DNA from 4 places in the Scandinavium sp. M-37 genome. Region 4 is predicted to be linked to each of the others. Evidence: predicted binding sites of a transcription regulator. Region 4 holds the regulator's gene; each other region holds the start of a gene.
The links. The regulator PurR, encoded in region 4, represses purine synthesis genes. The targets are predictions, from matches to a motif close to CANGCAAACGTTTGCNTG.
Positions count from the first base shown of each region.

Region 1: a site for PurR is predicted at 3,437-3,454, ahead of galS (HTH-type transcriptional regulator GalS). Genes of this name have one in related genera too.
Region 2: a site for PurR is predicted at 3,283-3,300, ahead of purT (formate-dependent phosphoribosylglycinamide formyltransferase). Genes of this name have one in related genera too.
Region 3: a site for PurR is predicted at 2,961-2,978, ahead of cvpA (colicin V production protein). Genes of this name have one in related genera too.

Region 1 covers NZ_JBIGIN010000005.1:34,206-41,607, forward strand. Annotated here, with positions in the region: gene mglA (galactose/methyl galactoside ABC transporter ATP-binding protein MglA) at 1-947, opposite strand, end outside; gene mglB (galactose/glucose ABC transporter substrate-binding protein MglB) at 1,019-2,017, opposite strand; gene galS (HTH-type transcriptional regulator GalS) at 2,303-3,328, opposite strand; gene yeiB (DUF418 domain-containing protein YeiB) at 3,484-4,641, opposite strand; gene folE (GTP cyclohydrolase I FolE) at 4,659-5,324, opposite strand; gene ACG0Z5_RS05680 (YbfB/YjiJ family MFS transporter) at 5,426-6,574, opposite strand; gene fghA (S-formylglutathione hydrolase) at 6,713-7,402, shown strand, end outside.
Region 2 covers NZ_JBIGIN010000003.1:111,793-119,194, reverse strand. Annotated here, with positions in the region: gene edd (phosphogluconate dehydratase) at 1-1,315, shown strand, start outside; gene ACG0Z5_RS03810 (bifunctional 4-hydroxy-2-oxoglutarate aldolase/2-dehydro-3-deoxy-phosphogluconate aldolase) at 1,355-1,993, shown strand; gene purT (formate-dependent phosphoribosylglycinamide formyltransferase) at 2,067-3,245, opposite strand; gene ACG0Z5_RS03800 (tellurite resistance TerB family protein) at 3,423-4,082, shown strand; gene ptrB (oligopeptidase B) at 4,164-6,224, shown strand; gene exoX (exodeoxyribonuclease X) at 6,225-6,884, opposite strand; gene ACG0Z5_RS03785 (carbon-nitrogen hydrolase family protein) at 6,913-7,402, opposite strand, start outside.
Region 3 covers NZ_JBIGIN010000005.1:172,943-180,344, reverse strand. Annotated here, with positions in the region: gene accD (acetyl-CoA carboxylase, carboxyltransferase subunit beta) at 1-770, shown strand, start outside; gene folC (bifunctional tetrahydrofolate synthase/dihydrofolate synthase) at 841-2,109, shown strand; gene dedD (cell division protein DedD) at 2,099-2,812, shown strand; gene cvpA (colicin V production protein) at 3,034-3,522, shown strand; gene purF (amidophosphoribosyltransferase) at 3,556-5,073, shown strand; gene ACG0Z5_RS06275 (UbiX family flavin prenyltransferase) at 5,186-5,755, shown strand; gene argT (lysine/arginine/ornithine ABC transporter substrate-binding protein ArgT) at 6,054-6,836, shown strand; gene hisJ (histidine ABC transporter substrate-binding protein HisJ) at 7,091-7,402, shown strand, end outside.
Region 4 covers NZ_JBIGIN010000001.1:16,698-24,099, forward strand. Annotated here, with positions in the region: gene punC (purine nucleoside transporter PunC) at 1-437, opposite strand, end outside; gene punR (DNA-binding transcriptional activator PunR) at 545-1,456, shown strand; gene purR (HTH-type transcriptional repressor PurR) at 1,475-2,500, opposite strand; gene ACG0Z5_RS00110 (YnhF family membrane protein) at 2,794-2,883, shown strand; gene ACG0Z5_RS00115 (MFS transporter) at 3,060-4,226, shown strand; gene sodB (superoxide dismutase [Fe]) at 4,268-4,849, opposite strand; gene ACG0Z5_RS00125 (C40 family peptidase) at 4,971-5,774, opposite strand; gene ACG0Z5_RS00130 (Grx4 family monothiol glutaredoxin) at 6,113-6,460, shown strand; gene rnt (ribonuclease T) at 6,504-7,154, opposite strand; gene gloA (lactoylglutathione lyase) at 7,260-7,402, opposite strand, start outside.

The DNA.
Region 1 (7,402 bases), on a different contig from region 4:
GACTTTTCGCGAATGCCGAACAGGGTCTCCACGATATCGGTACGCTTAGCGCCCACCAGCCCTGCGATCCCAAGAATTTCCCCTTTACGCAAATCAAAGGAAACGTCACGAATCGACGGCTGACGCAGCGAGGTCAGGTTACGCACTTCCAGAATGGTTTCACCCGGCGTGTTGTGTTTATCCGGGAAGCGCTGATTAAGGGAACGGCCGACCATCATGGCGATGATCTTGTCCATATCCAGCCCTTCCAGCGGCTGAGTGGCAATCCACTGTCCGTCACGCAGGATGGTAATTTCATCACACAATTGGAAGATTTCTTCCATCTTATGCGAGATATACACAATACCGCAGCCACGTTCTTTCAGCTTGCGGATAATTTTAAACAGATGATTGACCTCTTTCTCCGTTAAGGAAGACGTCGGTTCATCCATGATCACAATTTTGGCGTCATAAGAGAACGCTTTGGCAATTTCGATCATCTGCATTTGCGATACCGATAACGTACCCACGCGGGCGCGAGGATCGATATCAATATCCAGTTCATCGAAAATGTCTTTGGTGTCGCGATACATTTTTTCCTGATCGACAAACACCCCTTTGGTCGGATAACGGCCCAACCACATGTTATCCATTACCGAACGCTGGAGAACCAGGTTTAATTCCTGGTGAACCATCGAAATACCGTTTTCCAGTGCTTCTTTGGCGGAATGGAAATCTATCTCTTTACCCTGAAAAATAATGCTACCGGAATCTTTTTGATAGATCCCAAACAAACATTTTAATAATGTCGATTTGCCAGCCCCGTTCTCTCCCATCAGTGCGTGAATGGAATGAGGACGGACTTTCAAATTAACATTATCGAGCGCTTTGACGCCGGGGAATGACTTGTTGATATTGCTCATTTCCAACAAGAATTCACCTGACGATTCTGTTTTATTGCTGACCATAGTTAACCCTGGCTGCGCGAATGTTTTCCCGTGCTGACTATCCAGCACGGGAGATATACACTTAAATAAAATTATTTACCGATGAACTGTGCCAGGTTGTCTTTATCTACACCAACGTATGGAACACGAACCACTTTGTTTTCGATTTTCCAGTCAGTGCCAGCAGCCGCTTCTTTGCCATCAGCCAGGTTTTTAGCCAGATCGAAAGTCGCTTTCGCCTGGTTGTTCGCATCGTTCAGCACGGTACCGGCCATCGCACCGGATTTCACCAGCGCCAGCGCTTCTGGCAGGGCATCGACACCAAATACCGGAATGCTTGATTTGTTGTGTGCTTTCAGCGCTTCTACCGCACCCATTGCCATCGCATCGTTGTTGGCGATAACCACTTCGATTTTGTTGGCGTTAGGACCGGACAGCCATGCGTCCATTTTGTCTTTCGCCTGAGCGGTATCCCACATTGCGGTATCGAGCTGCAGCTGCTGAGTTTTCAGGCCTTTGGTGTTCAGCTCTTTGATAACGTAGGTGGTACGCGCTTCAGCATCCGGGTGGCCCGGCTCGCCTTTCAGCAGCACGAACTGGATCTGACCATCTTTGTTCAGGTCCCAATTTGGGTTTGCCGCCCAGTGTTTAGCAATCAGGTCGCCCTGGATAACGCCAGACTCTTTAGAGTCAGTACCGACGTAGAAGGCTTTGTCATAGCTGTCCAGCGCTTTGCGGGACGGCTCTTTGTTGAAGAACACCACCGGCACGTTCTGACCACGTGCTTTCTCGATAACGGTGCCTGCCGCAGCCGGGTCAACGAGGTTGATGGCCAGCGCTTTCACGCCTTTCGCCAGCAGGACGTCGATCTGGTCGTTCTGTTTTGACTGGTCGTTCTGAGAGTCGTTCATCAGCAGCTGTACGTCCGGGGCTGATTTACCGTCTTTCTCAATCGCTTTGCGCACCACAGACATGAAGTTATCGTCGTATTTGTAGATGGTGACGCCGATACGAGTATCAGCTGCGTGAGCAGCAGCGCCGAACAACATGCAAGACATCACAGCGGACAGGGTTAACACCTTCTTATTCATGGTATCTCCGGTTATTTTTTTTGCAGGGTAGCTTTATGTCGGCAGGCACAACGTTATGGAATTGTTACTGACCGCCGAAGTTAAATTTATCCAAAACCATCTTCCGTGTTCGGTAACGCTCCAGACGTGCGTTTAATTGATTGTTTAGCGCTTTATTGCACTACTAAAAGTGATTAATCACCGTTACATAGTGTTTCAGCCTTACAAACGCTGACATCATAGACAGGCGAATGTTAAGATACTGTGAATTTACTCACAAATTGAAAGCGGTTACATCACGCGACATTATAAGTTAGTGATCGCCCCCACAGATTGCTTTAGCGCCACCGAATGACGACGTACTAAGGTTGGCATAAAACAGTGGGTTGCGGTGCTGTCGAGGTTGCCTGCCGCGCCCATTAACGCCAGTTCCGTCGCCAGTTTTGCCATGGAGACTATCGGGTAGCGTACGGTGGTTAACTGCGGATCGGTGTAACGGGCAATCGGGATATCATCAAAGCCAATCAACGACAGATGCTGCGGGACCGCAATCCCGTTATCTTTCAACGCGGTCAGCGCCCCGGCGGCCATGTTATCGTTGTAGGCAAACACCGCCGTCAGCCCCTGATTACGCCCCAGCAGCTCCACCATCGCCGCTTCGCCCCCCTGTAAATCCGGTGAGCCGGTGCCAATCCATGCTTCGGGCGCAGCAATGCCCTGCTCGCTTAACGCACGCAGCCAGCCTTCCTGACGCAGTTGGTTATCCTCAATTCGATGACTGGACGCCAGATAGCCGACGCGAGTATGCCCCTGATTGAGCAGCATTCGCGTGGCCATCATCGCCCCGCTGACGTTATCCAGCCCGACGCAGCGGTATTCATAGCCAGGAACAATGCGATTGATCAGCACCATACCGGGGATCTGGTGCATAAACTCGCTGAGTTCGGCATCGCTCAATGCTTTGGAATGCACAATCAACGCATTGCAGCGCTGGCGGATCAGCACTTCAATAGCGTTGCGCTCCTTTTCAGCCTCGTGATAACTGTTGCCGATCAGCACGTTTTTTTGAAACTGCTGAGCAACGGTATCGACGGCCTTCACCAGTGCGCCAAAGAACGCATCCGACACGTCCATCACCACTACGCCAATGGTATCGCTAACCTGTGTTGCCAACGCCTGAGCATTGGCATTGGGCCGATAGCCCAGCTCCGCTACGGCGCTCATCACCCGTTCCCGGGTTTCAGGGCTGACGAGCGGGCTGTTATTGAGCACGCGGGAAATGGTCGCGACGGAAACACCCGCATGGCGGGCCACATCACGAATGGTGATCATAACCACCGTCCTGTCGAAAATGGCAGCAACTCACAGTCACCCCCTGTGTTGAGCAAGGTGGCTATTCTGGCAGCGACATGACAAGGACTACGTGAAGAAGGTCACACCGATGAAAACGGTTACATCCGTTTTGTTAATGATTGTGATCCAGATCGTTATCTGGATGTTTTAGAAATGGATACCCCTGCGGCCCGTGCGGTTAACTGTCGCCATAACCATTCCACCGGCCCCTGACGGCAGTAGCGCAGCCAGATGACGGAAAAGAGGATATTCACCAGCCAAATGGCTGGCACCCAGGCGAGCAAGGTCAGCCGGTCGAATTTCATGAACAAATCGAACCGGTAGAACAACGTGGTGCAGATGAGGGTTTGCAGCAGATAGTTGGACAGCGCCATACGCCCGACGCAGGAAATAGCCCCCACCAGACGGGAGGAACAAATTTGTGGCCAGAAGCCGTACGCCAGCGCGGCGTAGCCGATAGTCTGGAACGGGGCGCTCAGTTCACGCGGGGCCTGTAACAGGAACGCACACCAGCGGTAGGCCCACGCCAGCTGCCATTGCGCGATCACCGCAGGCAGGTTGATCAACAGACCCATGATTATCAGTAACGCGCCGACCCGGCGATAATGCGTCAGGCTGAACTGGCCTTTCAGCCAGCCGCTGCGCATCAGCGCCGCACCCATGAGCATCATGCCTGCCAGCTGCCAGCCGTACTGCGCCCCAAGTGCCAGCAGGCTATCAGACAGCATATCCGCGCGATTGCTGACCGCTTCAATGCCGCCTTTCAGCTTCCAGTAATGTTCATACTGAAGATTGGCGACATCCGGTATCCAGGAACGGTTCGGCGCATCACCGGAGATCAGCCCTAAAAGCAGCAGCACCGCGATGCCTATCACATACAGCACCACCCCGGTATTGAACATCGACTTTGCGCTGTGCGCTTCCCGTACCATACGCCAGCACACCAGCCCGACCAGGGCGTACGCCAGCAGGATGTCGCCATCCCAAAGCAGCAAACCGTGGGCAAAGCCGAGTAACGCCAGGAGAGAAAGTCGGGATTGGATCCAGCGCTTACCGCGCGGCAACAGCAGTTGCAGGCCCGCGCCAAACAGCAGAGCAAACAGCGTCAGGAATTTGACCTGCGCAAACAGGTCGAGAACTGCCCACGTCCAGGCATCGCGGCGGGTGATCTCCCCGTACCAGGCGGGGTTAAGATAGGCCGCCTTCGGTAAACCAAAGGCAGCGATATTCAGCAGCAGGATCCCCAGAATGGCAACGCCGCGAACAAAATCCAGCGTGACGTTTCGCTCCATGAGTACCCGCTTGACGATCAGTTGTGGTGACGAACGGCGCGCAGGAACTCCTGGCGAGTGTTCTGGCTGGATTTAAACAGGCCGCCCAGCGACGTGGTGGTGGTGGCGCTGGTCGCGTCACGAATACCGCGCGCTTTCACACAGTAATGCACCGCATCAATTGACACTGCCACGTTATTGGTTCCGAGCAGGGTTTGCAGCGCGGTGAGGATCTGCTGCGTCAGACGTTCCTGAACCTGTGGACGCTGGGCAAAGAACTGCACGATGCGGTTAATTTTCGACAGGCCAATCACCGACTCTTTCGGGATATAGGCCACGGTGGCTTTGCCATCGATGGTCACGAAGTGGTGTTCGCAGGTGCTGGTCAGGGTGATGTCGCGCACGGTCACCATTTCATCCACCTTCATTTTATTCTCAATGACGGTGATTTTTGGGAAGTTGGCGTAATCAAGACCGGAGAAGATTTCGTCGACGTACATCTTGGCGATGCGGTGCGGCGTTTCGGTCAGGCTGTCATCGCTGAGATCGAGATTGAGCAGCTGCATAATTTCGCTCATATGACCGGAAATAAGACGCTTGCGCGTTTCATTGTCCATATTAACCGGCGGACGCAGCGGCGTTTCGAGACCACGCGCTAACAGCGCCTCATGAACCAGGGCGGCTTCTTTACTCAATGATGACATTCTTGTTCTCCTGCAGGTGTGGCGACCTTTGCACTCTGAGGGCAAAGTGAGCACTCATTGTGCGTGAGGCCGCGCACAGAATCCAGTATTCACGGCGATAATTATTGAAATTGGCTTAACCTTTCTTGCTGTGGACGCCAGACCAGCGCCCCGCCCACCAACAGCGCGATGGCGGCCACGCCAAGCGCCGGTTCGAGACGCTGGGTAAGCCAGGTCGACAGCGCAGAAGTCATTGGCCCGACCAATTGACCGACGGCATACCCGGTGGTCAGCAAACCGGCCATGTAACGGGTATGCTGTGGGGCGAGCTCGCGCCCATACAGTAAGGACAGCTGAACCGCGCAGAGGAAACCGCCTCCGACCAGCAACGCTCCGATAACCAGCCCGCTCATACCCGGCACCAGCCACGCCGCCAACACCCCTGCGCCCTGTAACCACAGCACTATCGCCAGTCGTTGATAGCTATGACCGACCCCGCGAAGCAAAATGCTCACACCAATACCGACCACCGCTGCCGCGCCAAAGACCGGCCACAGGAACTGGGCAAACAGGCTGTCGGGAAAACGCGCGGCGGCCATTTGCGACAGAAAGGTGGCAGGCAAAATGTAGCCAAATCCCGCCAGGCTGTAACTCCAGACCAGACGTTTCAAATTGGGGGTTAAGGTCAGCGGTTCAGGTTTGACGCCCGGTCGATGGAAATCACCAGGTCGTGGCAGCCAGCGGGAAACAAACGCTACCAACACCAGCGCCAGCAGGCCATACAGCAGCCAACCACGCCCGGCGCTTAACTGCTGCGAATGGATGTATACCGCCAGCAAACCGCTCAGCGCAATGCCCGCCCCCGGCCCGGCAAATACCGCCGCACTCAGCCCCGGTCGGCCAGCGTGCGCCAGGCGTTCGTTAGTCCATGCCGCAGTGAGTACCATCGCCCACCCGCTCATGGCCCCAATCACTAAGCGCAACAGGCCGTGCAGCCAGGCGCTATCGGCCCACGCGGAGAGAAAGGTCAGGATAACCGCGCCGAGGACTCCGGCGTACAACCGCCCTTCAACCCCGCGATGGGCGCGCATCGCGTCCCACGCCCCGAGCAAATAGCCGAGATAATTCATCGCCGCCACCAGCCCGGCGCTGGTCAGCGTGAGCTGTCCGTCAGCAATCATTAACGGCACCTGAGGCGTAAAGGCAAAGCGCCCTATCCCCATCGCCACCACCAGCATGACAAAGCCGCTCAGCGCGGTACGTAGCGCCATTTTCGTCTCACATGTTAATGTAAAGTTACGTTTATGATGCAGCATGTAACTCCAATGCGGAAGTGAAAGTTACTCATCGCTGCGCATGATGTGTATGATGAAACAGAACATTTTCAATCACTCATCCGGGAGCCTGGCATGGAACTGCTCGAAGAGCACCGCTGTTTTGACGGCTGGCAGCAACGCTGGCGACACGACTCCACTACCCTGAACTGCGCCATGACGTTCAGCATTTTTCTGCCACCGCCGCGCGATAATACGCCACCGCCGGTGGTGTACTGGTTATCGGGCCTGACCTGTACCGACGAGAATTTCGCTACCAAAGCCGGGGCGCAGCGCGTAGCCGCCGAACTGGGGATCGTGCTGGTGATGCCAGACACCAGCCCGCGCGGGGATGACGTCGCCGACGACGATAATTACGATCTCGGGAAAGGGGCGGGCTTTTATCTCAACGCCACCCAGGCACCGTGGGCGACGCATTACCGCATGTATGATTATCTGCGTGATGAACTGCCGGCGCTGGTGCAGGCCCAGTTTAACGTCGCCGAGCGCAGCGCGATTTGCGGCCACTCGATGGGCGGCCACGGCGCGTTAATTCTGGCGCTGAAAAATCCGGGGAAATATACCAGCGTGTCGGCTTTCGCGCCGATCGTGAACCCAACCCGCGTACCCTGGGGGCAGAAAGCGTTTAGCGCCTATCTCGGCGATGACAAAGCGACGTGGGAAGCGTGGGACAGCTGTGCGCTGATGCTGAAAAGCGATCCGGCCAGCGCTATCCCAACCTTGATCGATCAGGGCGATACCGATCAGTTTCTGGCCGATCAGCTC
Region 2 (7,402 bases), on a different contig from region 4:
GTCGTTTGGTCATCTGCCATCGATTTTCATTCCGTCTGGCCCGATGGCCAGCGGTCTGCCGAACAAAGAAAAAGTCCGTATTCGTCAGCTGTATGCGGAAGGTAAAGTCGACCGGATGGCGCTGCTTGAATCCGAAGCCGCCTCCTACCACGCGCCGGGAACCTGTACTTTCTACGGTACAGCGAACACCAATCAGATGGTTATCGAGTTCATGGGCATGCAGCTCCCGGGGTCGTCGTTTGTACACCCGGATGCGCCAATGCGTGAAGCATTGACCGCCGCCGCCGCCCGTCAGGTCACCCGTTTGACCGGCAACGGCAACGAATGGATGCCGCTGGGTAAAATGTTCGATGAGAAAGTGGTGGTCAACGGCATCGTGGCGCTACTGGCGACCGGGGGATCCACTAACCACACCATGCATCTGGTGGCGATGGCGCGTGCGGCGGGGATTATCATCAACTGGGATGATTTCTCTGACCTGTCTGACGTGGTGCCGCTGATGGCTCGCCTGTACCCGAACGGCCCGGCGGATATCAACCACTTCCAGGCGGCAGGCGGCGTGCCTGTCCTGGTGCGTGAACTGCTGAAAGGCGGTCTGTTGCATGAGGACGTAGAAACCGTCGCCGGTCACGGCCTGCGTCGTTACACCATGGAGCCGTGGCTCAATAACGGCGAGCTGGACTGGCGTGAAGGGGCCGAGACGTCGCTGGATGACAGCGTGATCGCCAGCATTGATAAACCGTTCTCGCATCACGGCGGCACCAAAGTGCTGAGTGGCAACCTCGGTCGGGCAGTGATGAAAACGTCCGCCGTGCCGGTTGAGAACCAGATTATCGAAGCCCCGGCGGTGGTGTTTGAGAGCCAACATGACGTGCTGCCAGCGTTTGAAGCGGGCCTGCTGGACAAAGATTGCGTCGTCGTGGTGCGTCTTCAGGGACCAAAAGCCAACGGCATGCCAGAATTGCATAAACTTATGCCGCCATTAGGTGTATTATTGGACCGCTGTTTCAAAATCGCATTAGTTACCGATGGACGACTCTCAGGCGCATCCGGTAAAGTGCCGTCAGCCATCCATGTCACGCCTGAAGCCTATGACGGCGGGCTGCTGGCGAAAGTTCGCGACGGCGACATGATTCGCGTCAATGGACAAACCGGCGAGCTGACGCTGCTGGTAGATGAAGCCGAACTGGCTGCTCGTAAACCGCATCTGCCGGACCTGAGTGCATCCCGGGTAGGGACCGGGCGTGAAATGTTTAGCGCACTGCGTGAGAATCTCTCCGGTGCCGAGCAGGGCGCGACCTGCATCACTTTTTAATACGACAAGATTGATCATTCTGGCGAGAGAAAAACTCTGATGAAAAACTGGAAAACAAGTGCAGAAGCTATCCTGACCAACGGCCCGGTTGTCCCGGTTATCGTGGTTAATAAACTGGAACACGCGGTGCCGATGGCAAAAGCGCTGGTTGCAGGTGGCGTCCGTGTTCTGGAAGTGACCCTGCGTACGCCATGCGCCCTGGATGCCATCCGTGCTATCGCGAAGGAAGTGCCGGACGCTATTGTTGGGGCCGGTACCGTGACTAACGTACAGCAGTTGAAAGAAGTGACGGAAGCGGGCGCACAGTTCGCGATTAGCCCGGGTCTGACCGAGCCGCTGCTGAAAGCGGCAACCGAAGGCACCATTCCGCTGATCCCAGGTATCAGCACCGTGTCTGAACTGATGCTGGGCATGGACTACGGGCTGAAAGAGTTCAAATTCTTCCCGGCAGAAGCCAACGGTGGCACCAAAGCGCTGGCAGCGATTGCTGGTCCGTTCGCGCATATTCGTTTCTGCCCAACTGGCGGCATCTCCCCGGCGAACTATCGCGATTACCTGGCGCTGAAAAGCGTGCTGTGCATCGGGGGTTCCTGGCTGGTTCCAGCGGATGCGCTGGAAGCGGGCGATTACGACCGCATCACCAAAATTGCTCGCGAAGCGGTTGAAGGCGCGAAGTAATCACGTTTGCTGGCTGAACGGAAAACTGGGCGGGTCGCGTTAATGCGACCCGCCTTTTTTACCCCTGAACAACTTACCCCTGAACGACCACCGCACCTGTAGCGGCTTTTGCCCGTGCAACCGCCGATTCAACATCATCAGCCGTCGCTAACGCTACGCCCAGCCGACGCGTGCCTTCAATTTCTGGTTTACCGAACAGACGCAACTGCACGCCCGCACCCAGTGCGGCTTCCACGTTATTGAAGCGAACATTCTGGCTGGTCAGTTGGGGCAGAATTACCGCCGAGGCAGAAGGGCCGTACTGGCGAATGGCGCCAATCGGCAGACCCAGAAACGCGCGAACGTGCAGGGCAAACTCCGACAGGTCCTGGGAGATGAGCGTCACCATCCCGGTGTCATGCGGGCGCGGCGACACTTCGCTGAAAATCACCTCATCGCCACAGACAAACAGTTCCACGCCAAACAAACCGTAGCCGCCGAGCGCCAGCACCACTTCACGAGCGACGTTTTCCGCCCGCTCTTGGGCCAGGGCACTCATCTGCTGGGGCTGCCATGATTCGCGGTAGTCGCCATCCTCCTGACGATGACCGATAGGGGCACAGAAATGCACGCCGTCCACCGCGCTGATGGTCAGTAGCGTGATTTCAAAATCAAAATTCACCACGCCTTCAACGATCACACGTCCGGCGCCTGCCCGTCCACCTTGTTGGGCATACTCCCACGCCGCCGCGAGTTGATCTTCGCGGCGAATAAAACTCTGACCTTTGCCGGAAGAACTCATTACCGGTTTGATGATGCAGGGCAGGCCGATTTCAGACACCGCCGCGCGGAAACTCTCTTCACTGTCAGCAAAACGGTAGCTCGACGTTGGCAGGCGAAGCTCTTCTGCCGCCAGACGACGAATGCCCTCGCGGTTCATGGTGAGTTTGGTAGCGCGGGCGCAGGGCACCACGTTTTGACCCGCCAGTTCCAGCTCTATCAGCATATCGGTGGCGATGGCTTCGATTTCCGGCACGATGAAGTGCGGTTTTTCCCGTTCGACCAGCGCCTTCAGCGCCTGCCCGTCCAGCATGTTAATGACATGGCTGCGATGGGCCACGTGCATCGCCGGCGCGTCTGCATAGCGATCGACGGCGATAACTTCTATCCCCAACCGCTGGCATTCAATAGCCACTTCCTTACCCAGCTCGCCAGAGCCCAATAACATTACGCGGGTTGCCGCCGGACGCAGCGCGGTGCCTAGTACAGTCATAACGAATTTCCACAGTAAAAAAATGGACGTCAGTATATACGAAAACGTTTGCGTGTGTCTTGTGGCAACCTGACCCCGGATGAAACGTTGTACTTTGCGCATCTTTAGCCAGGCCAGACATTTCCTGACATCGTCTCGCTTAGGCTAAGGAAATTATTACTGCGTCGTGAGGGCAAAATGGCAAACTGGCTCAATCAGCTTCAATCACTGCTCGGACAATCATCTTCTTCCTCCTCTGCTCAGTCATCGGGCGAGCAGGGCCTCAGTAAACTGCTGGTGCCGGGGGCGCTCGGCGGGTTGGCTGGGTTACTGGTCTCCAGTAAATCGTCACGTAAATTGCTGACAAAATATGGCACCGGCGCGCTGCTGGTCGGCGGCGGGGCGGTGGCAGGTACCGTGTTATGGAACAAATACAAAGACAAGATCCGCACCGCTCATCAGGGCGAGCCGCAGTATGGGCAGCAAACCAGCCCGTTGGATGTGCGCACCGAGCGTTTGATTCTGGCGCTGGTGTTTGCGGCGAAAAGTGACGGGCACATCGACGAGAAAGAACGTGCGGCGATTGACCAGCAGCTGCGTGAAGCGGGGGTGGAAGCGCAGGGGCGTGAGCTGGTCGAGAAAGCGATTGCTCAGCCTTTGGATCCGCAACGGCTGGCGAAAGATGTACGCAATGAAGAGGAAGCCCTGGAGCTTTATTTCCTCAGCTGTGCCGCCATCGATATCGATCACTTTATGGAGCGGAGCTATCTTAATGCGCTCGGCGATGCGCTGAAAATTCCTCAGGAGGTGCGCGATGGCATCGAAGCGGATTTAAAAGCGCAAAAACAGTCGCTTTAACGACAGAATGGCATGTTTCGCTTGCATCGCTCTGCACATTTGCCACCCTTAGGGTAAGGTAATTTGCAGAAGAACAATGACATGCCACCCAAAGCAAAACGTATTCCCCACGCCATGAGCCTTCATGGCGACAACCGCATCGACAACTACTACTGGCTGCGTGACGACGACCGCGCGCAGCCCGCCGTGCTTGAGTACCTGAAACAGGAGAACGACTACGGGCATGAGGTCATGGCCTCGCAGCGTACCCTGCAGGAACAGGTGCTCAAGGAAATTGTCGATCGTATCCCGCAGCGTGAGGTGTCCGCGCCTTACGCCAAAAACGGTTATCGCTACCGCCAGATTTACGAACCGGGCTGCGAGTACGCGATTTATCAGCGTCAGTCGGTGCAGAAAGAGGAGTGGAACGATTGGGAGCTGCTGCTGGATGGAAATCAGCGTGCGGCGCACAGCGAGTTCTACACTCTCGGTGGGCTGGGCATTTCTCCTGACAATACCCTGATGGCGTTGACGGAGGATTATCTGTCCCGTCGCCAGTATGGCCTGCGTATCAGAAATCTGGAGAACGACAACTGGTACCCTGAGACGCTGGAAAACGTTGAGCCGGGGTTTGTCTGGGGGAATGATTCACAGACGCTGTATTACGTGCGAAAACACCCAACCACGCTGTTGCCGTATCAGGTCTGGCGACATACCGTCGGGATGCCGGAGACGGTGGACGAGCTGGTGTACGAAGAGAAAGACGACACGTTTTACGTCAGCCTGCATAAAACCAGTTCAAAGCACTATGTGATTATCCATCTGGCGAGCGCCACCACCAGTGAAGTCCTGTTGCTCGATGCCGAGTTGCCGGATGCGCAGCCGCTGTGCTTCCTGCCACGTCGGAAGGATCATGAATACAGCCTCGACCATTTCCAGCATAATTTTTACCTGCGCTCGAATCGTGACGGCAAAAACTTCGGTCTGTATCGTAGCCCGGTGCGCGATGAACGACGTTGGGAAGCGCTGATCCCTCCGCGCGACGCCGTGATGCTGGAGGGTTTTACGCTGTTCACTGACTGGCTGGTGGTCGAAGAGCGTCAGCACGGGCTGACCAGCCTGCGCCAGATAAACCGGAAAACGCGTGAATCCATCGGGATAGCCTTTGACGATCCGGCGTATGTCACCTGGCTGGCGTACAATCCTGAGCCTGACACTTCGCGTCTGCGGTACGGGTATTCCTCCATGACCACGCCGGATACGTTGTTCGAACTGAACATGGATACCGGCGAGCGCACCGTGCTTAAGCAGCAGGAAGTGACCGGGTTTGATGCCAGCCGTTATCGCAGTGAACATTTATGGATCAAAGCCCGGGATGGCGTGGAAGTGCCGGTGTCACTGGTTTATCACCGGGAGCATTTCCGCCAGGGCAACAATCCGCTGTTGGTGTACGGCTACGGCTCTTACGGTGCCAGCATGGATGCGGATTTCAGCAGCAGCCGATTAAGCCTGCTCGACCGCGGCTTCGTCTTTGCCATCGCTCACGTTCGTGGCGGCGGTGAGCTGGGGCAGCAGTGGTATGAAGACGGTAAGTTCCTGCTAAAGAACAACACCTTCAATGACTATCTCGATGTCTGCGACGCACTGCTGGCGCAGGGCTATGGCAATCCCTCACTCTGTTACGGCATGGGTGGCAGTGCGGGCGGGATGCTGATGGGCGTCGCTATTAACCAGCGTCCCGACCTGTTCCACGGCGTGATAGCCCAGGTGCCGTTTGTTGATGTCCTGACTACCATGCTCGATGAATCTATCCCGCTGACCACCGGAGAGTTTGAGGAGTGGGGCAATCCGCAAGATCCTGAGTATTACCACTACATGAAAGGCTACAGCCCGTATGACAACGTCGAGAAAAAGGCGTATCCGCATCTGCTGGTCACGACCGGACTGCATGATTCCCAGGTGCAATACTGGGAGCCAGCAAAATGGGTGGCGAAGCTGCGCGAGCTGAAAACTGACGACAATCTGTTGTTACTGTGCACCGATATGGATTCCGGGCACGGCGGTAAGTCGGGGCGCTTTAAAAGCTATGAAGGGGTGGCGATGGAATTCACGTTCCTGATTGCGCTGGCCCAGGGCACTTTGCCGGGCCAGGCGCCGCGATAGCTACTCGCCCAGCCAGTGTTTCAGCGTCAGGCGCAGTTCAGGGCTCATCGTGTTGAGATTATTGAACAGCCAACGGAGGTAGCCGGGATCTTTCTCAGCTACCTCTGCCACCGGTTTTCCGCGATATTTACCGAAGGTGAAGGTGGTCATCAACGCCGGACGACCGGTGATATCGGCCATCTGATCGGCACTCCAGCCGGAGACATTGATAATATCAATCAGCAGCGCGGCGGTGATGTAGCAATCATACAACGCGCGGTGATGATGCAAACCCGGCGGCGTGGCCACGTTAAGTTTGCGTGATTTATACAACGCCATATTGCTGTACTTAATACCCGGCCACAGGCGGCGGGCCAACTTCATCGTGCATATCCACTCGCCGTTCATTTCCGGCAATACGCGGCGGTCAAAGCTGGCATTGTGTGCCACGTACCATGTGCTGCCCTGATAATACGGCACCACGTCCTCAATCCACGGTTTATCGGCCACCATATCTTCGGTGATGCGATGAATTGCCATCGCCTGGGGGCTGATGGGTCTGTCCGGGCGCACGAGATGGCTCATGGGATTGGTTATCTTGCCGTCAACGATGTCCACCGAGGCGATTTCAACCACGCCTCCTTGTAAATCACAGGTTTCCGTATCGATAACGCGTAACATGGTGCTCTCCCGGCTGAAAAGAGGCAGGTTATGCGTCACAGAGGCTTTCGTCAATGGCGCAGAAGATTTCACTGAGCGGAATGATATCGCCTTCCCAACCTCCGTCATACTGTCGTCCGGTTAACAGCAGTTCTCCGCTGTCGGCGCGAACGATCAGCTGTCCGTTTTCATCCCACAGTGCACTGCCGTCTGCATAGTTGGATTTCAGCACCGCAATGGCGTAGCGGTGAGCCAGGCGTTGGAGGTGTTGTCCGGATTGCTGTTGTTGGAAGTCGGTAGTGCAGGTGCCGGTCGCCAGCAGTGCGGCGTTCGAGTCAAGTTCATTGCCTTTCGCTTCAGGGGCGAGAACACTGATGTGATGGGTATTCGGAGTCAGGCAAGTCCCCTGGCCCTGCTGCAACGTTAGCGGCGCGGTGCCATCGGGTACAAAAATGGCCACCCCTTTGCAGCGTTGACCGTTCATTTCAACCGGCATTCCGGCCACAATGGTCATGCCGTGGCGCGCCGCCGCATCGCTT
Region 3 (7,402 bases), on a different contig from region 4:
GCGATCACCACATGCGTATGTCAGCGCGTAACCGCCTGCATAGCTTGATGGATGAAGGTACGCTGGTGGAACTGGGTAGCGAGCTTGAGCCGAAAGATCTGCTGAAGTTCCGTGACTCCAAGAAATACAAAGATCGCCTGGCCTCTGCTCAGAAAGAAACGGGCGAGAAAGACGCGCTGGTCGTAATGAAAGGCACCCTGTTTGGCGCGCCGATCGTGGCCGCTGCGTTTGAGTTCTCCTTCATGGGCGGCTCAATGGGTTCTGTGGTTGGCGCTCGCTTTGTCCGTGCCGTTGAATACGCACTGGAAAACAACTGCCCGATGGTGTGCTTCTCAGCCTCCGGCGGCGCACGTATGCAGGAAGCGCTGATGTCGCTGATGCAGATGGCGAAAACCTCTGCGGCGCTGGCGAAAATGCAGGAACGCGGTCTGCCGTACATTTCTGTCCTGACCGACCCAACCATGGGTGGCGTTTCCGCAAGTTTCGCAATGCTGGGTGACCTCAACATCGCTGAGCCGAAAGCGCTGATCGGTTTTGCCGGTCCACGCGTTATCGAGCAGACCGTTCGTGAAAAACTGCCGCCGGGCTTCCAGCGCAGTGAATTCCTGATCGAGAAAGGCGCGATCGACATGATCGTCCGTCGCCCGGAAATGCGCTTTAAGCTTGCCAGCATTCTGGCGAAGCTGATGAATCTCCCGGCACCAAACCCGGATGCACCGCGTGAAGCCGTGGTGGTACCGCCGGTACCGGATCAGGAACCAGAGGCCTGATAATGCAAAGGGCAGGGCCAGACGGCGCTGCCCTTTTTGCTTGTGCTAACCGTTAACTATCGCGGGTATCATGGAAAAAGAACTCACTCCTCTCGCCACGTCGCCCCTTGCTGCGTGGCTTTCTTATCTGGAACACCTGCACAGTAAAACCATCGATTTGGGACTGGCTCGCGTGAGCGAGGTCGCCGCCCGGATGGGCGTCCTGAAACCGGCCCCGTTCGTGTTTACCGTGGCGGGGACCAATGGGAAAGGCACCACCTGCCGTACCCTCGAATCGGTGCTGATGGCCGCAGGGTTTAAAGTCGGCGTTTATAGCTCCCCGCACCTGGTCCGTTACACCGAGCGCGTACGCGTGCAGGGTGGTGAGCTGGCTGAATCGGCTCACACCGCGTCGTTTGCTGAAATTGAACAGGCCCGGGGAGAGACTTCCCTGACCTATTTTGAGTTCGGTACGCTGTCTGCCTTATGGCTGTTTAAGCAGGCGCAGATCGACGTGGTTATCCTCGAAGTGGGGCTCGGTGGCCGTCTGGACGCGACTAATATCGTCGATGCGGACGTGGCGGTGGTGACCAGCATCGCGTTGGATCATACCGACTGGCTGGGGCCAGACCGCGAAAGCATTGGTCGCGAAAAAGCGGGCGTGTTCCGCGCGGGCAAACCGGCGGTGGTCGGTGAACCGGATATGCCGCAGACGATTGCTGAGGTCGCTCAAGAGAAGGGCGCAGTGCTGTTGCGTCGCGGCGTTGACTGGCAGTACCACGTGAGCGACAGCGGCTGGCAATTCCGCGATGCGCAGGGCGAGTTGACTCATCTGCCATTGCCGCAGGTGCCACAGCCAAACGCAGCGACGGCGCTGGCCGCGTTGCGCGCGAGTGGCCTTGCTATCAGCGAACAGGCCCTGCGCGACGGTATTGCCAATGCGATGCTGCCGGGGCGTTTCCAGGTGGTGAGCGACTCGCCACGGCTGATCCTTGATGTGGCACACAATCCCCATGCGGCGGCCTATCTGGCGGAACGTCTGAAAATGCAGCCTGCAACCGGGCGCACGCTGGCAGTGATTGGTATGCTTCATGATAAGGATATTGCTGGCACCCTGGCCTGTTTATCAGACGTGGTCGATTGCTGGTATTGCGCCCCGTTGGAAGGCCCACGTGGCGCGACGGCGGAACAGCTGGTGGAACATTTGCGCGACGGCGCAGTCTATGCCACTGTAGCGCAGGCGTGGCACGCCGCGATGGCTGATGCCTGCCCACAAGATACGGTGCTGGTGTGTGGTTCGTTCCACACGGTAGCCCATGTAATGGAAGAGATGGACGCGGGGAGAACCGGTGGCGAGTAAGTTTCAGAATCGTTTAGTCGGAACCATTGCGCTGGTGGCATTAGGAGTCATTGTGCTTCCGGGGCTGCTGGATGGTCAGAAAAAGCATTACCAGGACGAGTTCGCGGCTATCCCGCTGGTGCCAAAACCGGGCGATAAGGATGAGCCGGATATGCTGCCTGCGGTGACTCAGGCACTGCCTTCCCAGCCGCCAGAAGGCGCAGCGGAAGAGGTCAGGGCGGGTGATGCGGCCGCGCCGTCGCTGGATGCGTCTCGCTATGCGGCGAACAGCAGCACGAATGGGTTAGATGAGGTCCCGCCGCCGGTTCAGCAGCCGAAGCCAAAACCGGTCGCCCCGAAACCGCAGGTACAGACTCAGACCAAACCAGCGCGGGATAACACCCGCGATCAGTTGGCTGCCGCGTCTGAAGCGCCGCCAGCGCAACAGAAACCGGTGGCAGAAGACAAACCGGTGCCAACCGGCAAAGCGTATGTCGTGCAGTTGGGCGCGTTGAAGAACGCCGACAAGGTCAATGAAATCGTCAGCAAACTGCGCGGCGCGGGATACCGGGTATTTACCGCCCCCTCCACACCGGTACAGGGGAAAATCACCCGTATTCTGGTGGGGCCAGATGCCTCGAAAGACAAGATGAAAGGCTCGCTTGGCGAGCTGAAACAGCTGTCTGGTCTGAGCGGCGTGGTGATGGGGTATAGCCCTAACTAGCAGTTTACCTACCCGGCGCAACGTCGGGGAGAGAACCAAATCGATGAAAATCGACATGGGCTGAAAAGTGCCCTCAGAGGCCAAAAGCCCACCCGGCGTTGAACGTTTTTTCAGCGCCATTTTTATTTGGGCGGGGAAAGGAAATCCCTACGCAAACGTTTTCTTTTTCTGTTAGAATGCGCCCCGAACTGGACGACAGGGCGTAAAATCGTGGGACAACTATGGTCTGGATTGATTACGCCATTATTGCGGTGATTGGTTTTTCTTGTTTGGTAAGCCTCATCCGCGGCTTTGTTCGTGAAGCATTGTCACTGGTAACATGGGGTTGTGCTTTCTTTGTTGCCAGTCATTACTACACTTATCTGTCTGTCTGGTTTACGGGCTTTGAAGACGAACTGGTTCGAAACGGGATAGCTATCGCGCTGCTGTTTGTCGCGACGCTAATCGTCGGTGCTATCGTTAACTATGTTATCGGTACGCTGGTTGAAAAGACGGGCCTGTCGGGTACCGACAGGGTGCTTGGGATCTGTTTTGGTGCGCTGCGTGGAGTGCTTATCGTTGCCGCCATACTGTTCTTCCTCGATACCTTTACCGGCTTTTCGAAAAGCGATGACTGGCAAAAGTCACAGCTTATCCCGCAGTTCAGCGTCGTCATCCGGATGTTTTTTGACTATCTGCAAAGCTCGTCAAGTTTCTTGCCCAAAGCATAAGCTTTGGGGAGTTCTGAACGAGGAAAATGACGTATGTGCGGTATTGTCGGTATCGCCGGTGTTATGCCGGTAAACCAGTCGATTTATGACGCGTTAACGGTGCTTCAGCACCGTGGGCAGGATGCCGCGGGCATCATCACCATTGATGCAAACAACTGCTTCCGTTTGCGTAAAGCCAACGGCCTGGTGAGCGATGTGTTTGGCGCCGTGCATATGCAGCGCCTGCAGGGCAATATGGGTATCGGCCACGTCCGCTACCCTACTGCTGGCAGCTCCAGCGCGTCTGAGGCGCAGCCTTTCTACGTTAACTCACCTTACGGCATCACCCTTGCGCACAACGGCAATTTGACCAACGCCCACGAGCTGCGCAAGAAGCTGTTTGAAGAGAAGCGCCGCCATATCAACACCACCTCCGATTCTGAAATCCTGCTGAACATCTTTGCCAGCGAGCTGGACAACTTCCGCCATTATCCGCTGGAAGCTGACAATATCTTCGCCGCCATTGCTGCCACTAATCGCTTGATCCGCGGGGCGTATGCCTGTGTGGCGATGATTATCGGTCACGGCATGGTGGCCTTCCGTGACCCTAACGGCATTCGTCCGCTGGTGCTCGGTAAGCGTGACATCGGCGACGGGCGCACCGAATACATGGTGGCCTCTGAAAGCGTGGCGCTTGATACGCTGGGCTTTGAATTCCTGCGTGACGTAGCACCGGGTGAAGCGATTTACATCACCGAAAAAGGCCAGCTGTTTACCCGTCAGTGTGCTGACAACCCGGTGAGCAATCCGTGCCTGTTCGAGTATGTTTACTTCGCGCGTCCGGACTCGTTTATCGACAAAATTTCGGTCTACAGCGCACGTGTGAACATGGGCACCAAACTCGGCGAGAAAATTGCCCGCGAATGGGAAGACCTGGACATCGACGTGGTTATCCCGATCCCGGAAACCTCCTGCGATATCGCGCTGGAAATCGCCCGTATTCTCGACAAGCCGTATCGTCAGGGCTTTGTGAAGAACCGCTACGTCGGCCGCACTTTCATCATGCCGGGCCAGCAGCTGCGCCGTAAATCGGTGCGCCGTAAGCTGAACGCCAACCGCGCTGAGTTCCGCGATAAGAATGTGCTGCTGGTTGATGACTCCATCGTGCGGGGCACGACATCAGAGCAGATTATCGAGATGGCCCGTGAAGCCGGGGCGAAGAAAGTGTACCTGGCGTCGGCTGCACCGGAAATTCGTTTCCCGAACGTCTACGGGATCGATATGCCAAGCGCGACCGAGCTGATTGCGCACGGTCGTGAAGTGGATGAGATCCGCCAGATTATCGGTGCCGACGGTCTGATCTTCCAGGATCTGAATGACCTTATCGACGCGGTGCGCGCCGAGAACCCGGATATTCAGCAGTTTGAATGCTCGGTCTTTAACGGGGTGTACGTCACCAAAGACGTTAACCAGCAGTACCTCGATTATCTCGACACTCTGCGCAACGATGACAGCAAAGCGCTGGCGCGTCAGAACGAAGTCGAAAACCTCGAGATGCACAACGAAGGTTAATTGCCTTTAAGCTATGCGTCTTCACGCCCTCTCCGTACGAGAGGGCGTCTTTCCTTGCAACTCCCTCTGAAATACGGCAAAGTCAGCCCCAGTACGATGACAGGGCGCAATCATGAAACGACTCATTGTTGGAATTTCCGGTGCCAGCGGCGCTATTTATGGCGTACGGCTGTTGCAGGTGCTGCGTGACGTCGAAGAAGTGGAAACCCATCTGGTCATGAGCCAGGCAGCGCGTCAAACGCTGGCCCTCGAAACGGACCTTTCTTTGCGTGATGTGCAGGCGTTGGCTGATGTGGTCCACGACGCGCGTGATATCGCCGCCAATATCTCCTCGGGCTCGTTTAAAACGGCGGGGATGGCCATTCTACCGTGCTCAATCAAAACGCTCTCCGGCATTGTCCACAGCTATACCGATGGCCTGTTGACCCGGGCGGCTGACGTGGTGTTAAAAGAGCGGCGCCCGTTGGTGCTATGCGTGCGTGAAACGCCGCTGCATCTGGGTCATTTGCGGCTGATGACGCAGGCGGCAGAAATTGGCGCGATTATCATGCCACCGGTTCCGGCATTTTATCACCGGCCACAAACGCTGGATGATGTGATTAATCAGACGGTTAATCGCGTCCTCGATCAGTTTGATATCACGTTGCCCGAAGACCTGTTCACCCGCTGGCAGGGTGCGTAATCGACGCACTAAGATAGTGCATCTTTTTGGTGCGTGTGCGTCGACCAGGCGATTTTGCAATCCCGATCAAATCCTCAACATTTAATCCCCTTTTTCGCCGTTTAGCGCTGCGGTTTATCCGTTAGAGCTGTTATCTTTCATTCCTGAGACAACTCTGCAACTATTCATTAACACATTTAACGCTGTTTTTTTGAGCAGGCGTTAAGGTGGCATAAAACGTGCAGAGCTGGACTGCAACACCACACAACACGATAGATTACATAACACGCAACTGCATCACGACACTTAAGGGTAATGTATGAAGAAGACGGTTCTGGCTCTCTCTTTAATGCTGGGGATAAGCAGTGCTTCCAGCGTATTTGCCGCGCTGCCGCAGACTGTTCGTATCGGCACTGACGCCACTTACGCGCCGTTCTCCTCCAAGGATGCGAAAGGGGATTTCGTTGGCTTTGATATCGATTTGGGTAACGAAATGTGCAAGCGCATGCAGGTGAAATGTACCTGGGTCGGCACCGATTTCGACTCTTTGATCCCGTCCCTGAAGGCGAAGAAAATTGACGCCATCATCTCCTCTCTGTCGATCACCGAAAAACGCCAGCAGGAAATCGGTTTCTCCGCCAAGCTGTATGCGGCGGATTCCCGCCTGATCGCCGCCAAAGGCTCACCGATTGTTCCCACTCTGGAATCGCTGAAAGGTAAACACGTGGGCGTGTTGCAGGGCTCGACTCAGGAAGCCTACGCCAATGACAACTGGCGTACCAAAGGCATCGACGTGGTGGCCTATCAGAACCAGGATCTTATCTATTCTGACCTCTCCGCCGGACGTCTCGACGCGGCATTCCAGGATGAAGTCGCGGCCAGCGAAGGCTTCCTGAAACAGCCAGCCGGGAAAGCGTTCGCCTTTGCGGGCCCGTCCGTGAAAGACAAGAAATACTTCGGCGACGGCACCGGCGTGGGCATGCGTAAAGACGATACCGAGCTGAAAGCGGCCTTCGACAAAGCCTTTGACTCACTGCGTAAAGACGGCACCTACGACAAAATGGCGAAGAAGTATTTCGACTTTAACGTCTACGGTGATTAAGACTGTACGGGCCCGGGCAACTGGGCCTTTCGGGCGGAACAGTTATCTATACATGTGTGGCATTACGCGATAATGCTTTTTACTGGTGCAATTATCGCACTGTTATGGTGCAACAATGCATAGTTAAGCATCATTAATGCAAAAAAAGTGCGTAATTGTCCGATAACCTTTTGCCTTATCCGCATAAAAGGTGGCACGATAACTGTTCTAATACTTCTGAATACCCGTTAAATGACAGTCTGTTGAGGATAGTTATGAAAAAACTGGCGTTGTCTCTTTCTCTTGCGTTGGCACTTTCCAGCGTTTCTACGGTTTTCGCAGCCATTCCGCAGAAAGTACGTATTGGCACAGATCCGACTTATGCTCCCTTCGAATCCAAGAATTCACAGGGGGAATTAGTTGGTTTTGACATCGAACTGGCAAAAGAGCTGTGTAAGCGTATTAAAGCGCAATGTACCTTTGTCGAGAACCCGCTGGATGCGCTGATCCCATCGCTGCAGGCGAAAAAAATCGACGCCATCATGTCCTCACTCTCCATTACGGAAAAACGCCAGCAGCAGATTGCC
Region 4 (7,402 bases):
GCCGGGGAAAGCCCTACCAGCGGCATCACCGTCGCGAAAATGCGGTTAGTGCGCTCCGCCGGATAGTAATCGGTCACCATCGCCTGCCAGGTGACGGCAGCGGCACACACGCCGAAGGCCTGAATAAAGCGCAGCACCAGCAGCGTGGTGGCGTCCCTTACCCACAGCATGCCGATACAGCCGATGGCAAAAATGGCCAGCCCGGTCAGCAGAATGGGTTTCCGACCATATCGGTCGGACAACGGTCCCCACAGCAGCTGGGCAAACGCGAATCCGGCCAGGAACAGGCTCAGGCTGGCGCTAACGGCTGCCGCCGGTGTCTGTAAGTCATTCTGAATTACCGCAAAAGCGGGCAAATACATATCGGTCGCCAGAAAACCGAGCACGCTCAGGCCCGCTAGCCAGCATAAAAATCCTTTACCAGGAAGCTTGTTCATTTTATTTCTCGTCGCAGGTGTACATGGCAGCAGAGTGTAGGGAGTGCAACTTCGCTTGTGAAACGCTAATATTTGGCTGATGGAATCAAATTTTTTGTAGGCAGCCTATGTGGTCAGAATATTCGCTTGAAGTCGTGGACGCCGTGGCGCGTAACGGCAGCTTCACCTCCGCCGCGCAGGAGTTGCACCGTGTGCCTTCTGCGGTCAGTTATACCGTCCGTCAGCTGGAGGAGTGGCTGGCGGTTCCACTGTTTGAACGACGGCATCGCGACGTCGAATTAACGCCCGCGGGGGCGTGGTTTTTGAAGGAGGGGCGATCTGTTATCAAAAAAATGCAGATCACCCGCCAGCAGTGCCAGCAAATTGCCAACGGCTGGCGCGGCAGTCTGGCGATTGCCGTGGATAACATTGTTCGACCGGAGCGCACCCGGCAATTGATTGTCGATTTTTATCGCCACTTTCAGGACGTCGAACTGTGCGTGTTCCAGGAAGTGTTCAACGGCGTGTGGGATGCGTTATCCGACGGGCGTGTCGAACTGGCGATTGGTGCCACACAGGCGATCCCGGTCGGGGGACGTTACGCGTTTCGCGATATGGGAATGCTGAGCTGGAACTGTGTGGTCTCCAGCCGACATCCGCTGGCGCAAATGCGCGGTCCGCTGAGTGATGACGTGTTGCGCACCTGGCCATCATTGGTGCGCGAAGACACCTCACGCTCATTGCCCAAACGCATCACCTGGCTGCTGGATAACCAGAAACGGATTGTCGTGCCGGACTGGGAGTCGTCCGCGACCTGTTTATCTGCCGGTTTATGCGCCGGAATGGTGCCTACGCACTTTGCCCGACCGTACATCGATAGCGGTGAGTGGGTGGCGCTGGAACTGGAAAATCCGTTCCCGGATGCGGCGTGTTGCCTGACCTGGCAACAAAATGATATGTCACCAGCGTTAAGCTGGCTGCTGGACTATCTGGGGGACAGCGAAACGCTGAATAAAGAGTGGTTGCAGGAGCCGGAATAACCGGCCCCTGAGAGGTGATTAGCGGCGATAGTCGCGGAACGGACCGTCGGCCACCGAGCGGCGTTCGATCAGACGCGGATGCACCTCAATCGACTGCGACTCTTCACGTTTGTTGACGATCCTGTCGAGCAGCATGTCGAAAGCGGCTTCGCCCAGCGAATCTTTTGGCTGGTGAATGGTGGTTAACGCTGGGGTAAAGAACCGGGCGTTGCGCACATTGTCGTAACCGATAACGGAGATATCTTGCGGCACGCGTAAACCCATCTCGTCAGCGGCACACAAGGCACCCATCGCCATGATGTCGCCGCCGCAGAAGACGGCGGTAGGGCGCGGCTGTTGCGCAAGGATCTGCTGCATTGCGCGATAACCAGATTCCGGCTCGAAGTCGCCCTGCACGATCCAGTTTTCAGGCACGTTAATCTGCGCTTCTTCCATCGCTTTCATAAAGCCCGCCAGACGACCCGCCCCGGTGTTGCGCTCCATTGGGCCAGGGATCGCCCCAATTTCTCGGTGACCGCGTTCGACCAGATAACGTCCGGCCAGATAGCCGCCCTGGAAAGCGTTATCAATCACGGAGTCGGTAAAATCGGCTTTTGATTCTCCCCAGTCCATTACCACCATCGGAATGTGGCGATACTCTTCCAGCATGTCGAGTACCGACTGCGGGTACTCAGAACACATCACCAGCAGACCATCGACGCGTTTTTGCGCCATCATCGACAGATACGCCTGCTGCTTTTCGAGGTTATTCCAGGCGTTACCCAGAATCAGGGTATAGCCTTTTTCGAAGCAGCTTTTCTCAACGGCTTCAATGATCTCGGCAAAATAAGCGGCTTCGCTGCTGGTCGCCAGCAGGCCAATAGTCTTGGTGTGATTGACCTTCAGGCTGCGCGCCACGGCGCTTGGCGAGTAGTGCAGCTCTTTGATGGCTGCCCATACCGCGTTGCGGGTTTCTTCCGCTACGAAGCGAGTCTTGTTAATTACATGTGATACAGTTGTAGTGGAAACGTTTGCGCGTTTCGCTACATCTTTAATTGTTGCCATTCGTTCTCACTCCAGACCCTTTCCTTACGCCTGATTATCGACACGAAAACGTTTGCCTTTACACACCCTGGATACAATTCATTTGAATTGCGGTACGCCGGGAAACGACACAGAACGACGGGAGGGGGTCAATGGCTGCTACGCTTTTAAATTAGCGTGGAATTTTGTCTGATTCTTACGGAAAGGGAAAGAGAAAAATCGTTATGCGCCGAAAACCTGCGAGATTTTTGCGTATGATTGTGCAAAAATGAGCAGGCTCACTTTTGTTGTGGGGATTAAAAGGAGAAAAATTGATGAGTACCGACCTGAAGCTCTCTTTAATGACGACCGTAATTGCTCTGGCCGTGATCGTGGCCGCCGGGCTGACCGCCGTACTGCACTGATTTACCCGGAGGGAGAGACCTCTTCCTCCTTCACATATCCCTTCTGATTGTTATCAAATTCGCAAAAAACTTTTGCCATTTTGTTTACTTCTGTTTTTTTGTGATTGATGTCATGCTTTTGACTTCTGTTTTTGCACCATCTCCCTTCCTGGAGGATGGCTGACCGGAGTCGTTACATGAAAATCAATTTTCCCCTGCTGGCCTTAGCGATAGGGGCGTTTGCCATAGGCACCACGGAGTTTTCGCCGATGGGCCTGCTGCCGGTGATTGCCAAAGGCGTCGATGTCTCTATTCCCGTGGCGGGAATGCTGATCAGTGCTTATGCCATTGGTGTGATGGTCGGTGCACCGCTGATGACGCTGCTGCTCTCCCATCGCGCACGGCGTAATGCGCTTATTTTCCTGATGGCGATTTTCACTCTCGGTAATGTGCTCTCGGCTATCGCGCCGGATTACACCACGCTGCTGCTGTCGCGCATTATTACCAGCCTGAACCACGGGGCATTCTTTGGACTTGGCTCGGTAGTGGCCGCCAGCGTTGTGCCGAAACACAAACAGGCTAGCGCGGTGGCAACCATGTTTATGGGGTTGACTGTCGCCAACATCGGCGGGGTTCCGGCGGCAACCTGGCTCGGGGAAACCATCGGCTGGCGGATGTCGTTCCTGGCAACGGCTGGTCTGGGCCTGGTGGCGATGCTCAGTCTGTGGTTCTCACTGCCAAAAGGTAGCAGCGGTGAACGCCCGAATGTGAAACAGGAACTGTCGGTGCTGATGCGTCCACAGGTGCTGACGGCCCTGTTGACCACCGTGCTCGGCGCAGGCGCGATGTTCACCCTGTACACCTACATTTCGCCAGTGCTGCATACCCTGACGTCGGCATCTCCGCTGTTTATTACCGCGATGCTGGTATTGATTGGGGTTGGTTTCTCGCTGGGTAACTATCTGGGCGGCAAGTTTGCCGACCGTTCGGTGACCGGCACGCTGAAAGGCTTCTTGTTGCTGCTGATTGTTATCATGGTGTCGATTCCATGGCTGGCGCAGAGCGAAATTGGCGCGGCCGTGAGCATGGTTGTCTGGGGTGCCGCGACCTTCGCGGTGGTGCCTCCGTTGCAAATGCGCGTTATGCGCGTGGCCCATGAAGCGCCTGGCCTGTCGTCATCGGTGAATATCGGGGCGTTCAATCTGGGGAATGCGCTGGGCGCGGCCGCGGGCGGGGCGGTAATTTCCGGCGGTCTCGGCTACAGCTTTGTGCCGGTGATGGGCGCGATTATTGCCGGTATCGCCCTGTTGGTGGTGCTGTTTAGTGGGCGTCGTCAACCGGAAGAAGCGTTTTCAAGCCATTAAGAATATGCCCGGCGGGAGAGGTCTACCCGCCGGGCCAGAAATTATGCGGCCAGATTCTTAGCAACAAATTCCCAGTTTACCAGCGCCCAGAAATGCTCAAGGTAGTTCGGGCGGGCGTTACGGTAGTCGATGTAATACGCATGTTCCCAGACGTCTACGGTCAGCAACGGTTTAGCATCCGTGGTCAGCGGGGTACCCGCGTTAGACGTGGACACGATAGCCAGTTTGCCGTCCGCTTTCTTCACCAGCCATGTCCAGCCAGCGCCGAAGTTTTTAACCGCTGCATCGGTGAACTGCGCTTTGAATTCGGCAAAGCTACCAAAACTTGCGTTAATGGCGGCCGCGACCTCGCCGGTGGGTTCGCCACCGGCGTTAGGTGCCAGGCAGTGCCAGTAGAAGGTGTGGTTCCATACCTGTGCGGCGTTGTTGAACACGCCTGCTTCGGAAGTGCGCACGATCTCTTCTAAGGTTTTGCCTTCAAAAGCGGTGCCTTTGATCAGGTTGTTGAGGTTAGTGACATAGGTCTGGTGATGCTTGCCGTAATGGTATTCCAGTGTTTCAGCGGAAATGTGTGGCGCCAGGGCGTCTTTTGCATACGGTAATGCAGGTAATTCGAATGACATTGCTTATTCTCCCTATTGTTATTAATACCCAATAGCCATGTATTGAGTAGGGATAGGGTAGCAAATTAAAAGATGTGGCTAAAGAGGAACTTACCCCGTCGCTTTCACGACAGGGTAGGGGTTAGCGAATCGTTTTCGGCGTCATCACGCGCCGCGCGCCGACATAATGGTTTGCCCAGTAATCTTCGCTCAGAGAGGTAATCTGGATATCGCGACCGGATCGTGGTGACTGGATGAATTTTCCATTCCCCACATACACCCCAACATGATCGGCAGTGCCGCGGCCACGGGTGCGGAAGAATACCAAATCGCCACTTTGCAGCTCGCCACGGTCAACGGAACGGGCATCGCGCAGATGGTACATTTCATTCGCGGTGCGTGGAATACGGAATTTCACGAGATCTTTATAGGCGTAATAAACCAGACCGCTGCAGTCGAAACCGGTACGTGGCGACGATCCCCCCCACCGATACGGTTTGCCAATCTGGCCCATCAATTTATTCATTGCCGTTTTTTGCGCTTTCTGCACACGGGCTTTGTGCGCATCCGCAATGGTCAGCGGCTTCACTTCTTCATTAACGCATTTCTTTTTATGGCCTTTACGCACAGTGCATTTCTGCACCATTTTTGCCGAGGCGGTTTTTAATGCGGGGCTACGGGTTTTTCGAGAAGAGGCGGTTTTGCTGACGGCGGAAGGGGTTTTATTTTTGGCGGCCGTTTTCTGCTTAACGGTGCTGGTTTTCTTTTTCGCGGTGGTTTTGCTTTTGCTGCTGGTGGTTTTCTTTTTGCGGTCTGATTTAGTCTGGTGCGATTTCTGAGAAGCAGAAGGCCGCGCCTGTTCAGACGCATGAGACAAAGGGGTCATCGACAGCGATGTAAACAGTAAAGCGCAGAGCGTGATCGAGAATTTATTTATTCGCGCCACTGAGCATTCCTCTGTTAGGCAGGCAAACACTCATGCCTGGGTATGATTGACAAAACGAATCGATTCTAATGCATAAAAACACTAATTGTTAATATACTTTTTGTATCTGATGCGCTGTTTCGTTAGCGACTGCAAAAAAATGCGTCAACGTTGGCATAAGGTGCTCGGAAAATGCTCAAGCTACGGGCGGCGCGGCCGATAAAGGCATATTTTTAAGGCAACTTCACAACGCCAGAGGTAAAATGCATTTGCGTGAACAAAATGTTATTTTCTGACAGCAGTCGTTGGCGTTACACTGATTGACTACAGTCATAAAAAGAAGTTTAAGGAAGCAAGACATGAGCACCACTCTTGAGAAAATCCAAAGCCAAATCGCTGAAAACCCAATCCTTCTGTATATGAAAGGTTCCCCGAAGCTGCCAAGCTGTGGTTTTTCCGCTCAGGCGGTTCAGGCGCTGTCTGCCTGTGGCGAGCGCTTTGCCTACGTCGATATCCTGCAGAACCCGGACATCCGTGCCGAGCTGCCGAAATACGCTAACTGGCCAACCTTCCCGCAGCTGTGGGTGGATGGCGAACTGGTTGGCGGCTGTGACATTCTGATTGAGATGTACCAGCGCGGTGAACTGCAGACGCTTATCAAAGAGACGGCGGCTAAGCATAAAGACGACGAGCAGCCTGCTGAGTAAGTCTTTGTCTGGCAATAAAAAAGCGACCAATGGTCGCTTTTTTTTATTCTGCGTTTTCTGGCATCGGCAACGGCCAGCCGCCGAGGCGCTTCCAGCGGTTGACGATTTCGCAGAACAGCTGCGCGGTTTGTTCGGTGTCATACAGGGCAGAGTGCGCGAGGTTACCATCGAATTCCATCCCCGCCGCGAGGCAGGCTTTCGACAGCACGGTTTGGCCTAATGCCAGGCCGCTTAATGCTGCAGTATCGAAGGTGACGAACGGATGGAATGGGTTGCGCTTCAGCCCGGCCCGCTCGGCAGCGGCCATCATAAAGCTGTGATCGAACGTAGCGTTGTGCGCCACCATGATCGCACGGTTACACTCCTGATCCTTCATCCCTTTGCGTACTTCTTTAAAAATGGCATGCAGGGCGTCGTACTCGCTGACGGCACCACGTTCAGGATCGTTGGGGTCGATCCCGTTAAACGCCAGCGCTTCAGGGACCAGATTTGCCCCTTCAAACGGTTCAACGTGAAAATGCAGTGTGCTGTCCGGCATCAGCCAGCCGTCTTCGTCCATCTTCAACGTCACGGCGGCCACTTCAAGCAGCGCATCCGTTTTGGCGTTAAAGCCTGCGGTTTCTACATCAATGACTACAGGATAAAAACCACGGAAGCGGTCGCACAGTGCATTACGTTGAGCGTTGTCGGACATCAGGATCTCTTAGGCTTACAAAAAGTAGCGCGCATTATGGCAAATTTTGCCAGCGGTTGCAGCAGAGGCGGGAGTAAAAAAAGGGTGCCTTAGCACCCATGAACCTTAATGACCCAGACCTTTACCAGCGTCTTTAGCTTCAATCAGTTCGATTTTGTAGCCGTCAGGATCTTCTACGAAGGCGATGACGGTGCTGCCGCCTTTTACCGGACCCGCTTCGCGGGTGACGTTGCCGCCGTTGTTGCGGA